One region of the Streptomyces sp. CLV115 genome, then DNA from elsewhere that is predicted to be linked to it. Evidence: predicted binding sites of a transcription regulator. Region 1 holds the regulator's gene; the other holds the start of a gene.

Region 1 (4,748 bases):
CCGCGCCCGCGGCCAGCACTGCGGCGATCTGGGATCCGCGCATCAGCCCGCCGGTGGCGACGATCGGTATCTGCACGGTCTCGCGGACCTGGGACACCAGCGAGAGCAGCCCGATTCCGGCGCCGTCGGCCTGCGGGTCGTCGCGGTGGGTGGACTGGTGGCCGCCCGCCTCGACGCCCTGGACACAGACCGCGTCGGCGCCCGCCCACTGGGCGGCCTGGGCCTCCTCGGGTGTGGTGACCGTCACGACGGTGTACGTGCCGACGCCGGCGAACGCGTCGAGGGTGTCGCGGGTGGGGCAGCCGAAGGTGAACGAGACGGCCGGGACCGGGTCGTCCAGGAGTATGGCCAGCTTGGCGTCGTAGCCGTCGTCGCCGCTGGAGTCCGGGTCGCCGAGCGGGGTCTCGTACCAGGCGGCCTCGCCCGCGAGCTGGTGCCGGTACACCTCGACGGCGCTCGGGTCGGCGAGTCCCGGCTGCGGCATGAAGAGATTGACGCCGAAGGGCCGGCCGGTCAGCCCGCGCAGCTGTTTGATCTCGTTGTACATGCCGTCCGCCGTCTTGTACCCGGCGGCGAGGAAACCGAGCCCGCCCGCCTCCGAGACGGCCGCGACGAGCTGTGGACAGGACGTGCCCCCCGCCATCGGGGCCTGCACGATCGGATACCGGCAGAGATCGGTCAACGCGGATGACATGACCGCATCGTGTCACGTCCCGGGCCGCCCGGGACGCCCGGCCCGGGGTCCGCTTTGTACTCAAACGCCGGACGGGCCGGTACTCGAACGCCGGAGGGGCCCGCCGAGCGGGTCCGTCCGGCGTCCGGGAACGGCTTGCGGGGTCGGTCAGCGACCGTTGAAGGCGTCCTTCAGCCGGGAGAACAACCCCTGCTGGCCGGGCTGGAACTGACCGGTGGGCCGCTCCTCGCCCCGCATCTTCGCCAGGTCGCGCAGCAGTCGCTCCTGCTCCGGGTCCAGCTTCGTCGGGGTCATCACCTCGACGTGCACGATCAGGTCGCCGCGCCCGCCGCCCCGCAGATGCGTGATGCCGCGGCCGTGCAGCGGCACCGACTGGCCGGACTGGGTGCCCGGCCGGATGTCGACCTCCTCCAGACCGTCGAGCGTCTCCAGCGGCACCTTGGTGCCCAGCGCGCCCGCCGTCATGGGGATGGTGACCGTGCAGTGCAGGTCGTCGCCGCGACGCTGGAACACCGCGTGCGAGAGCTCGTGGATCTCCACGTACAGATCGCCGGCCGGGCCGCCGCCGGGGCCGACCTCGCCCTCGCCCGCGAGCTGGATGCGGGTGCCGTTGTCGACACCGGCGGGGATCTTCACGGTGAGCGTGCGCCGCGAGCGGATGCGGCCGTCGCCGGCGCACTCCGGGCACGGGGTCGGCACGACCGTGCCGAAGCCCTGGCACTGCGGGCAGGGCCGCGAGGTCATGACCTGGCCGAGGAAGGACCGGGTGACCTGGGAGACCTCGCCGCGGCCGCGGCACATGTCACAGGTCTGCGCGGAGGTGCCGGGGGCGGCACCCTCGCCGCTGCACGTCGTGCAGACGACGGCCGTGTCGACCTGGATGTCCTTGGTGGTGCCGAACGCCGCCTCGGCGAGATCGATCTCCAGCCGGATCATCGCGTCCTGGCCGCGCCGGGTGCGCGACCGCGGTCCGCGCTGCGACGACGTGCCGAAGAACGCGTCCATGATGTCGGAGAAGTTGCCGAAGCCGCCCTGTCCGAACCCGCCCGCGCCCGCGCCGCCGGAGGCGGACAGCGGATCGCCGCCGAGGTCGTAGACCTGCTTCTTCTGCGGGTCCGACAGCACCTCGTAGGCGGCGTTGATCTCCTTGAACCGCTCCTGGGTCTTCGGGTCGGGGTTCACATCCGGGTGCAGCTCGCGGGCGAGCCGCCGGAATGCTTTCTTGATCTCGTCCTGAGAGGCGTCGCGGCGCACGCCGAGTACGGCGTAGTAGTCCGTGGCCACTTACGACTCCGCCAGGATCTGTCCGACGTAACGTGCCACTGCGCGTACCGCTCCCATCGTTCCGGGGTAGTCCATGCGGGTCGGTCCGACCACGCCGAGTTTGGCGACTGCCTCGTCGCCCGAACCGTAGCCGACCGCGACGACGGACGTGGAGTTGAGCCCTTCGTGGGCGTTCTCGTGCCCGATACGTACGGTCATGCCCGAGTCCTTGGCCTCGCCGAGCAGCTTCAGCAGCACGACCTGCTCCTCCAGTGCCTCCAGCACCGGCCGGATCATCACCGGGAAGTCGTGTCCGAAGCGGGTGAGGTTGGAGGTGCCGCCGATCATCAGCCGCTCCTCCGTCTCCTCGACGAGGGTTTCGAGCAGGGTGGAGAGCACGGTGGACACGGTTCCCCGGTCCTCGCTCTCGAAGGATTCCGGCAGGTCCTGCACCAGCTGCGGGACGTCCGCGAAGCGGCGTCCGACGACCCGGCTGTTGAGCCGGGCCCGCAGATCGGCGAGAGAGGTCTCGCCGAACGGGGCGGGGCAGTCGATCATGCGCTGTTCGACCCGGCCGGTGTCCGTGATGAGCACGAGCATCAGCCGGGCGGGTGCCAGCGAGAGCAGTTCCACGTGCCGGACCGTCGACCGGGTCAGCGAGGGGTACTGCACGATGGCGACCTGCCGGGTCAGCTGCGCGAGCAGCCGTACGGTGCGGCCCACGACGTCGTCGAGGTCCACCGCGCCGTCGAGGAAATTGTGGATGGCGCGGCGCTCCGGCGTCGAGAGGGGCTTGACCCCCGCGAGCCTGTCGACGAAGAGCCGGTAGCCCTTGTCCGTCGGGATGCGTCCCGCGCTGGTGTGGGGCTGGGCGATGAAGCCCTCGTCCTCCAGCACCGCCATGTCGTTGCGGACGGTCGCCGGGGAGACCCCCAGCTTGTGCCGCTCGGTGAGCGCCTTGGAGCCGACGGGCTCCTCCGTGCCGACATAGTCCTGGACGATGGCGCGAAGCACTTCGAGTCTGCGTTCGCTGAGCATCGCGCACACCTCCAGCTGTGTTTCCTCGTTGGTTCTCGGGTCGTTCCTGTTTCTCTGCCCAGGAATCCTCCTGGCACTCTGTCATCGCGAGTGCCAGCAACCCCCCGGCCAGTGTACGGCGGCCGAGTGGGGGCCTAGCAAGGGCGACCGGCCACGCTACCGCGAGACCGCGCAGGTCGTTGCCGATAGCGTCGCGGTATGGATGCCTCTTGGGAAGAGTTCGGCTGGGAGCGACTCGGTCACGGAGTGGGCCGGCGGCGGCTTCCCGGATGGGACGCGACGGTCGCACTGGTGGTCGGGGCGGACGCGGTGCTGCTCTACGACACCGGATCGACGCTCCGTGAAGGGGCCGAGGTGCGGGCCCAGGCGCAGGCCCTGCTCGGCCGGAGGGTGACGCATATCGCACTCAGCCACCCCCACTTCGACCATGTACTGGGCACCGCCGCCTTCTCCGGCGCCCAGGTGTACGGAGCGGTCGGCATGCGGGAGCTGCTGAGGCGCGGGGCGGACGAACTGCACAGCTCGGCCGTGCGCCACGGGGTCGGCGAGCACGACGCGGCGGAGGCCGTGGACGCGCTGGTCGCGCCGCGGCACGAGGTGTGCGGCGAGTGGACGATCGACCTGGGCGGCGGGCGCGAGGTGCTGCTGGCCGACGTGGGCCCCGCGCACAGCGGCCACGACCTGGTGGCGGTCGTCCCCGGCTCCCCCGCGATCGTGCTCTGCGGGGACCTGGTCGAGGAGTCCGGCGAACCGCAGGCGGGCCGGGACGCCTTCCCCGCCCGCTGGCCGCTCTCGCTGGACCGGCTGCTGGCGCTGGGCGGCGAGGACGCGGTGTACGTGCCGGGGCACGGGGCGGTGGTGAACGCGGCGTTCGTACGCGATCAGCGCGAACAACTGGCCGTACGCTTCGGCGTGTCGTGACCCCCGGGGCCGACTCGTCCTATCGTCGTCCGATGCGCAGCTACCAGCCGGACCTGACCCCGCCGTGGAAGCGGTCCGCCCCCGCTCCCGAGGTCCCCGCCGAAGCCGATCTGGTCGTGGAGGAGGTCTCCACCGGATTCTGCGGTGCGGTGATCCGCTGCGAGAAGACGGCCCAGGGGCCGACGGTGACCCTGGAGGACCGATTCGGCAAGCACCGGGTGTTCCCGATGGAACCGCGCGGCTTCCTGCTGGAGGGCCGGGTGGTCACCCTCGTGCGCCCCTCTGCCGCCGCTCCGGTGCGCCCCGCGCGCACGGCCTCGGGTTCGGTCGCGGTCCCCGGCGCGCGTGCCCGGGTGGCGCGGGCGGGCCGGATCTACGTGGAGGGCCGGCACGACGCGGAGCTGGTGGAGCGGGTCTGGGGCGACGACCTGCGGATCGAGGGCGTGGTCGTCGAGTACCTGGAGGGCATCGACGACCTCCCGGCCGTCGTACGCGAGTTCTCCCCCGGCCCGGACGCCAGGCTGGGCGTCCTGGTCGACCACCTGGTCCCCGGTTCCAAGGAGTCCCGGATCGCCGATCAGGTCACGGACGGGAACGTCCTGGTGGTCGGCCACCCCTACATCGATGTCTGGGAGGCCGTGAAGCCGTCCTCCGTGGGCATCACGGCCTGGCCGGTGGTGCCGCGCGGCCAGGACTGGAAGACGGGCGTGTGCCGCGCCCTGGGCTGGCCGGAGAACACCGGCGCGGCCTGGCAGCACATCCTGTCCAAGGTCCACTCGTACCGCGATCTGGAACCGTCCCTGCTGGGCTCGGTGGAACACCTGATCGACTT
Region 2 (4,748 bases), on a different contig from region 1:
CGACCCGACGCCCGAGGTGGCCGCCGCGCTCGCCGAGGCCGAGGTGCTGTTCACCTGCTGGGGCGCGACACCGCTCACCGCCGAAGTACTGGCCGCCGCGCCCCGGCTGCGGGCCGTGGTGCACGCCGCGGGTTCCGTGAAGCACCACATCACCGAAGCCTGCTGGGAGCGCGGCATCACCGTCACATCGGCGGCCGGGGCCAACGCCCTGCCGGTCGCCGAATTCACCCTCGCCGCGATCCTGTTCGCCGGCAAGCGGATACTGCGCTCCGCGGACCGCTACCGCGAGCTGCGCGCCGACCACGACTGGCTCGCGGAACTCGACGGGACCGGCAACTACCGCCGTACCGTCGGCATCGTCGGCGCCTCCCGGATCGGCCGGCGCGTGATCGAGCTGCTGCGCCCCTTCGACCTGGACGTGCTGCTGTACGACCCGTACGTGGACGACGCGGAGGCGGCCCGGCTCGGGGTACGGCTCACCTCCCTCGACGAGCTGTGCGCGAGCAGCTCCGTCGTCTCGGTGCACGCGCCCCAGCTGCCGGAGACCCACCACCTGATCGGCGCGGCGCAGCTGGCCGCGATGGCGCCCGGGACGACGCTGATCAACACGGCACGCGGTTCGCTGATCGACGAGGGCGCGCTGCTCCCCGAGCTGACGGCCGGGCGCCTCCAGGCGGTCCTGGACGTGACGGACCCCGAACTGCCGCCCACCGACTCGCCGTTGTACACCCTGCCGAACGTGCTGCTCACCCCGCACGTCGCGGGTTCGCTGGGCGACGAGCTGCACCGGATGGCGGACCAGGCGCTGGACGAGCTGGAGCGGTTCGCGGCCGGCCTGCCCTTCGCGGACCCGGTGCACTCCGGAAGCCTGAGCCACTCGGCCTGAAGCGCGCTCCGGAACACCGGAAGGCCCCCTGTCCCACCGCTCGGCGGTGGGACAGGGGGCCTTCTTCGGCTGTCGGCCCTCCGGGAGCCAGGAGCCCTCAGCGGCTACGCGTCAGTGCGAGTGACCGTGGCCGCCGTGGCCGGCCTCGGCCTCTTCCTCGGCCGGCTTCTCGACGACCAGGGTCTCGGTCGTGAGCAGCAGCGACGCGATGGACGCGGCGTTCTCCAGCGCGGAGCGGGTGACCTTGACCGGGTCGATGACGCCGGCCTTCACCAGGTCGCCGTACTCGCCGGTCGCGGCGTTGAAGCCCTGGCCCTTGTCGAGCTCGGAGACCTTCGAGGTGATGACGTAGCCCTCAAGGCCGGCGTTCTCGGCGATCCAGCGCAGCGGCTCGACGGCGGCGCGGCGCACGACCGCGACACCGGTGGCCTCGTCGCCGGTCTTGTCGAGGTTGCCCTCAAGGACCTTGACGGCGTGGACCAGAGCGGAGCCACCACCGGAGACGATGCCCTCCTCGACCGCGGCGCGGGTCGCGGAGATGGCGTCCTCCAGACGGTGCTTCTTCTCCTTGAGCTCCACCTCGGTGGCGGCACCGACGCGGATCACGCACACGCCGCCGGCCAGCTTCGCGAGGCGCTCCTGGAGCTTCTCGCGGTCCCAGTCGGAGTCGGTGACGTCGATCTCGGCCTTGATCTGGTTGACCCGGCCCTTGACGTCGCCGGGCTCGCCGCCGCCGTCCACGATCGTGGTGTCGTCCTTGGAGACGGTGACGCGGCGGGCGGTGCCCAGCACGTCCAGACCGGCCTGGTCGAGCTTGAGGCCGACCTCCTCGGCGATGACGGTCGCACCGGTGAGGGTGGCGATGTCGCCGAGCATGGCCTTGCGGCGGTCGCCGAAGCCCGGGGCCTTCACCGCGACGGCGTTGAAGGTGCCACGGATCTTGTTGACGACGAGGGTCGACAGCGCCTCGCCCTCGACGTCCTCGGCGATGATCAGCAGCGGCTTGGAGCCACCGGCCTGGATGACCTTCTCCAGCAGCGGGAGCAGCTCCTGGATCGAGCCGATCTTGCCCTGGTGGATCAGGATGTACGGGTCGTCGAGGACGGCCTCCATACGCTCCTGGTCGGTCACCATGTACGGGGACAGGTAGCCCTTGTCGAAGGCCATGCCCTCGGTGAAGTCGAGGTCCAGACCGAAGGTGTTGGACTCCTCGACGGTGATGACACCGTCCTTGCCGACCTTGTCCATCGCGTCCGCGATGAGCTCGCCGACCTGCGGGTCCTGCGCGGAGAGCGCGGCCACGGCGGCGATGTCGGTCTTGTCGTCGATCGGCCGGGCGGTCGCGAGGAGCTCCTCGGACACGGCCTTGACCGCGGCGTCGATGCCCTTCTTCAGGGCGGCCGGGGAAGCACCGGCGGCGACGTTGCGCAGACCCTCGCGGACGAGCGCCTGGGCCAGCACGGTCGCGGTGGTCGTACCGTCACCCGCGACGTCGTTGGTCTTGGTCGCCACCTCCTTCACCAGCTGGGCACCGAGGTTCTCGTACGGGTCGTCGAGCTCGACCTCGCGCGCGATGGTGACACCGTCGTTGGTGATGGTGGGAGCGCCGAACTTCTTGTCGATGACGACGTTGCGGCCCTTGGGGCCGATCGTCACCTTGACCGTGTCGGCAAGCTTGTTGACGCCGCGCTCAAGGGCGCGACGGGCGTCCTCGTCGAACTTCAGGATCTTCGCCATGGGAGCTGAGCTTTCCTCTCGAACGAACTGCGCCCCCGACCGCCCGGCTGGTTATTCGCAGGGGGCCAGGGGCGCAGAACAGAAGCAAACGTGGGTGAATTACTTCTCGACGATCGCGAGCACGTCGCGGGCCGAGAGGACGAGGTACTCCTCGCCGTTGTACTTCACCTCGGTGCCGCCGTACTTGCTGTACAGCACGACGTCGCCGGTCTTGACGTCGAGCGGAAGGCGCTCGCCGTTCTCGAAGCGGCCCGGGCCCACGGCCAGGACGACGCCCTCCTGGGGCTTCTCCTTGGCGGTGTCCGGAATGACCAGGCCGGAGGCCGTGGTCTGCTCGGCGTCGAGCGGCTGGACCACAATGCGGTCCTCAAGCGGCTTGATCGCAACCTTGGTGCTGGCGGTCGACACGATCCGGTCTCCCCCTTCGGAGATCTCACGGGGTAACAGTCTTGGAGTGGCGACCAGGTCGATCCGTCGTCGCGGGTGCCGGACCTGCCAGTCGCGCAGTACTGCTGGCACTCTCCAGTGGTGAGTGCCAGCACCGAGACTATGACCGGGATTAGCACTCGGTCAAGCGGAGTGCCAATTCGGACGGTCGTGGCGTCACCGCCGGGGCGCGATGCGGACAACAGTCCGGACAACACGGGGGCAACGTACGGGCGGGCCGGACCGTTCCGCACGGCCGCGCGGGCGGGCCCGCCGCCGGCGTCCGCGACGGACGGCTCACCTTCTGCGCGGCCTTGCGGCCCAGCCGTTCGATCGGATCCACCGACTGCGCGCAGCCGGTGGTGGTGAGGAGCGCACCGGCCACCAGCAGTCCGGCCAGCAGCCGGTGCGCCCTTCTCATACGTAGTCCTCCAGCCGGGCCACGGCGTAACCCCGGTCCGTGACGGTCTTCATGACGGCCCGGACCAGGTCGGTCATGCTGCCGTCCCATTCACCGCGGCCCCGGAAGTGGGTGAGGATGATGTCGCCCGGGTGCAGGTCCTCGTCCTCCTCGCGCCACTCCATGTGGTCCGGGAACGCCTCGGCGTTCCAGAGGGGCACGGCCTTGATCCCGCAGGACTTCGCGATGCGGAGGGTGTCCCCGTTGTAGTTGCCGTACGGCGGGCGGAAGAGGGCGGGCCGCTTGCCGAACCGCTTCTCGATGATCTCCTGCTCGCCGCAGATCTCGCGCTCCTGCTCCGCGTAGGAGAGCCCGGGCAGGTAGGGGTGGTTGAGCGTGTGGTTGTTGATGCCGACGCCCAGCCGCTGCGCCTCGCCGAAGTACCCGTAGTCGTCGCTCACCTCGTAGTCGCTGAGGAACGCGCTGTACGGGATGTCCAGCTCGTCCATCATCCGCAACAGCTCGGGGTCCTTCTCGGAGCCGTCGTCCATCGTCAGGAAGACGACCCGGTCCTTGGTCGGGACGGTGGTGAAGACCGGCGGCAGCGAGTCGTCGCCCCCCTCCACCTCGAACCCCTCGCGGGTGGTGACGCGCAGCTTCACGGCGGGGGGCCGCGGTGCGATCAGCGGCGTCCTGTCCAGCCCCCACTTCTTGGCGAGCGTCGCCCGCACGGCGGGGCTGAGCTGCGCGTTCTCATGGGTTCCACCGGGTGTCCGGTCCCGGCCCGCGCGCCGCCCGGGACCGCCCGGGTGCCCGGCGCCGGGGTTGACGCCGGGGCTCACGGTGGGGCTCAGCTCCGGGTTCGAGCCCGGGTTCCCGGCCAGCGGCCGGTCCCGGTGCTCGGTGTCGCCCGGCTGCCCGCCGGACCCGGAGGCGCAGCCGGAGCCGACCGCGGCGACCAGGAGTGCGGCCAGCACGGCGCAGGCGGGCCGGTGCGCGCCGGAGCCCCGGCCGTGCCCGGACCGGGGCATGACCGATCCGCTCCGCTTCATAGTGTTTTTTTCGTTTTGTCGTACAAGCTGCATGGCGCCGCATACTGCCAGCCCGGGAACGGCCTCCCGGTCCGACACCGCCGCCCGGCCCGGCGGTCTACCCGGCTGGCTCACAATGGGGCGGGTGAACGCTCTCGCCCCGAACGACCCGCCCGCCGACGACCGGTCCGACGACCCCGGCCCTCCCCCGAGCTCGGGCGAGGCAGACCCCATTGCCGCCTTCCACGCCCTGCTCACCCCCGAGGGC

Evidence for each region. The regulator HrcA, encoded in region 1, represses chaperone genes, less so after heat shock. The targets are predictions, from matches to a motif close to TTNGCACTCNGNNNNNCNGAGTGCNAA.
Region 2: groES (co-chaperone GroES) is a predicted target of HrcA. The motif match lies at 3,183-3,209, and genes of this name have one in related genera.

The regions. Positions count from the first base shown of each region.
Region 1 is NZ_JBCEWQ010000192.1:5,727-10,474, reverse strand. It holds gene AADR41_RS37280 (nitronate monooxygenase) at 1-694, opposite strand, end outside; gene dnaJ (molecular chaperone DnaJ) at 842-1,978, opposite strand; gene hrcA (heat-inducible transcriptional repressor HrcA) at 1,979-2,995, opposite strand; gene AADR41_RS37265 (MBL fold metallo-hydrolase) at 3,194-3,916, shown strand; gene AADR41_RS37260 (DUF3097 domain-containing protein) at 3,949-4,748, shown strand, end outside.
Region 2 is NZ_JBCEWQ010000045.1:20,263-25,010, forward strand. It holds gene AADR41_RS17665 (hydroxyacid dehydrogenase) at 1-886, shown strand, start outside; gene groL (chaperonin GroEL) at 998-2,623, opposite strand; gene groES (co-chaperone GroES) at 2,723-3,031, opposite strand; gene AADR41_RS17685 (polysaccharide deacetylase family protein) at 3,467-4,534, opposite strand; gene AADR41_RS17690 (class I SAM-dependent methyltransferase) at 4,617-4,748, shown strand, end outside.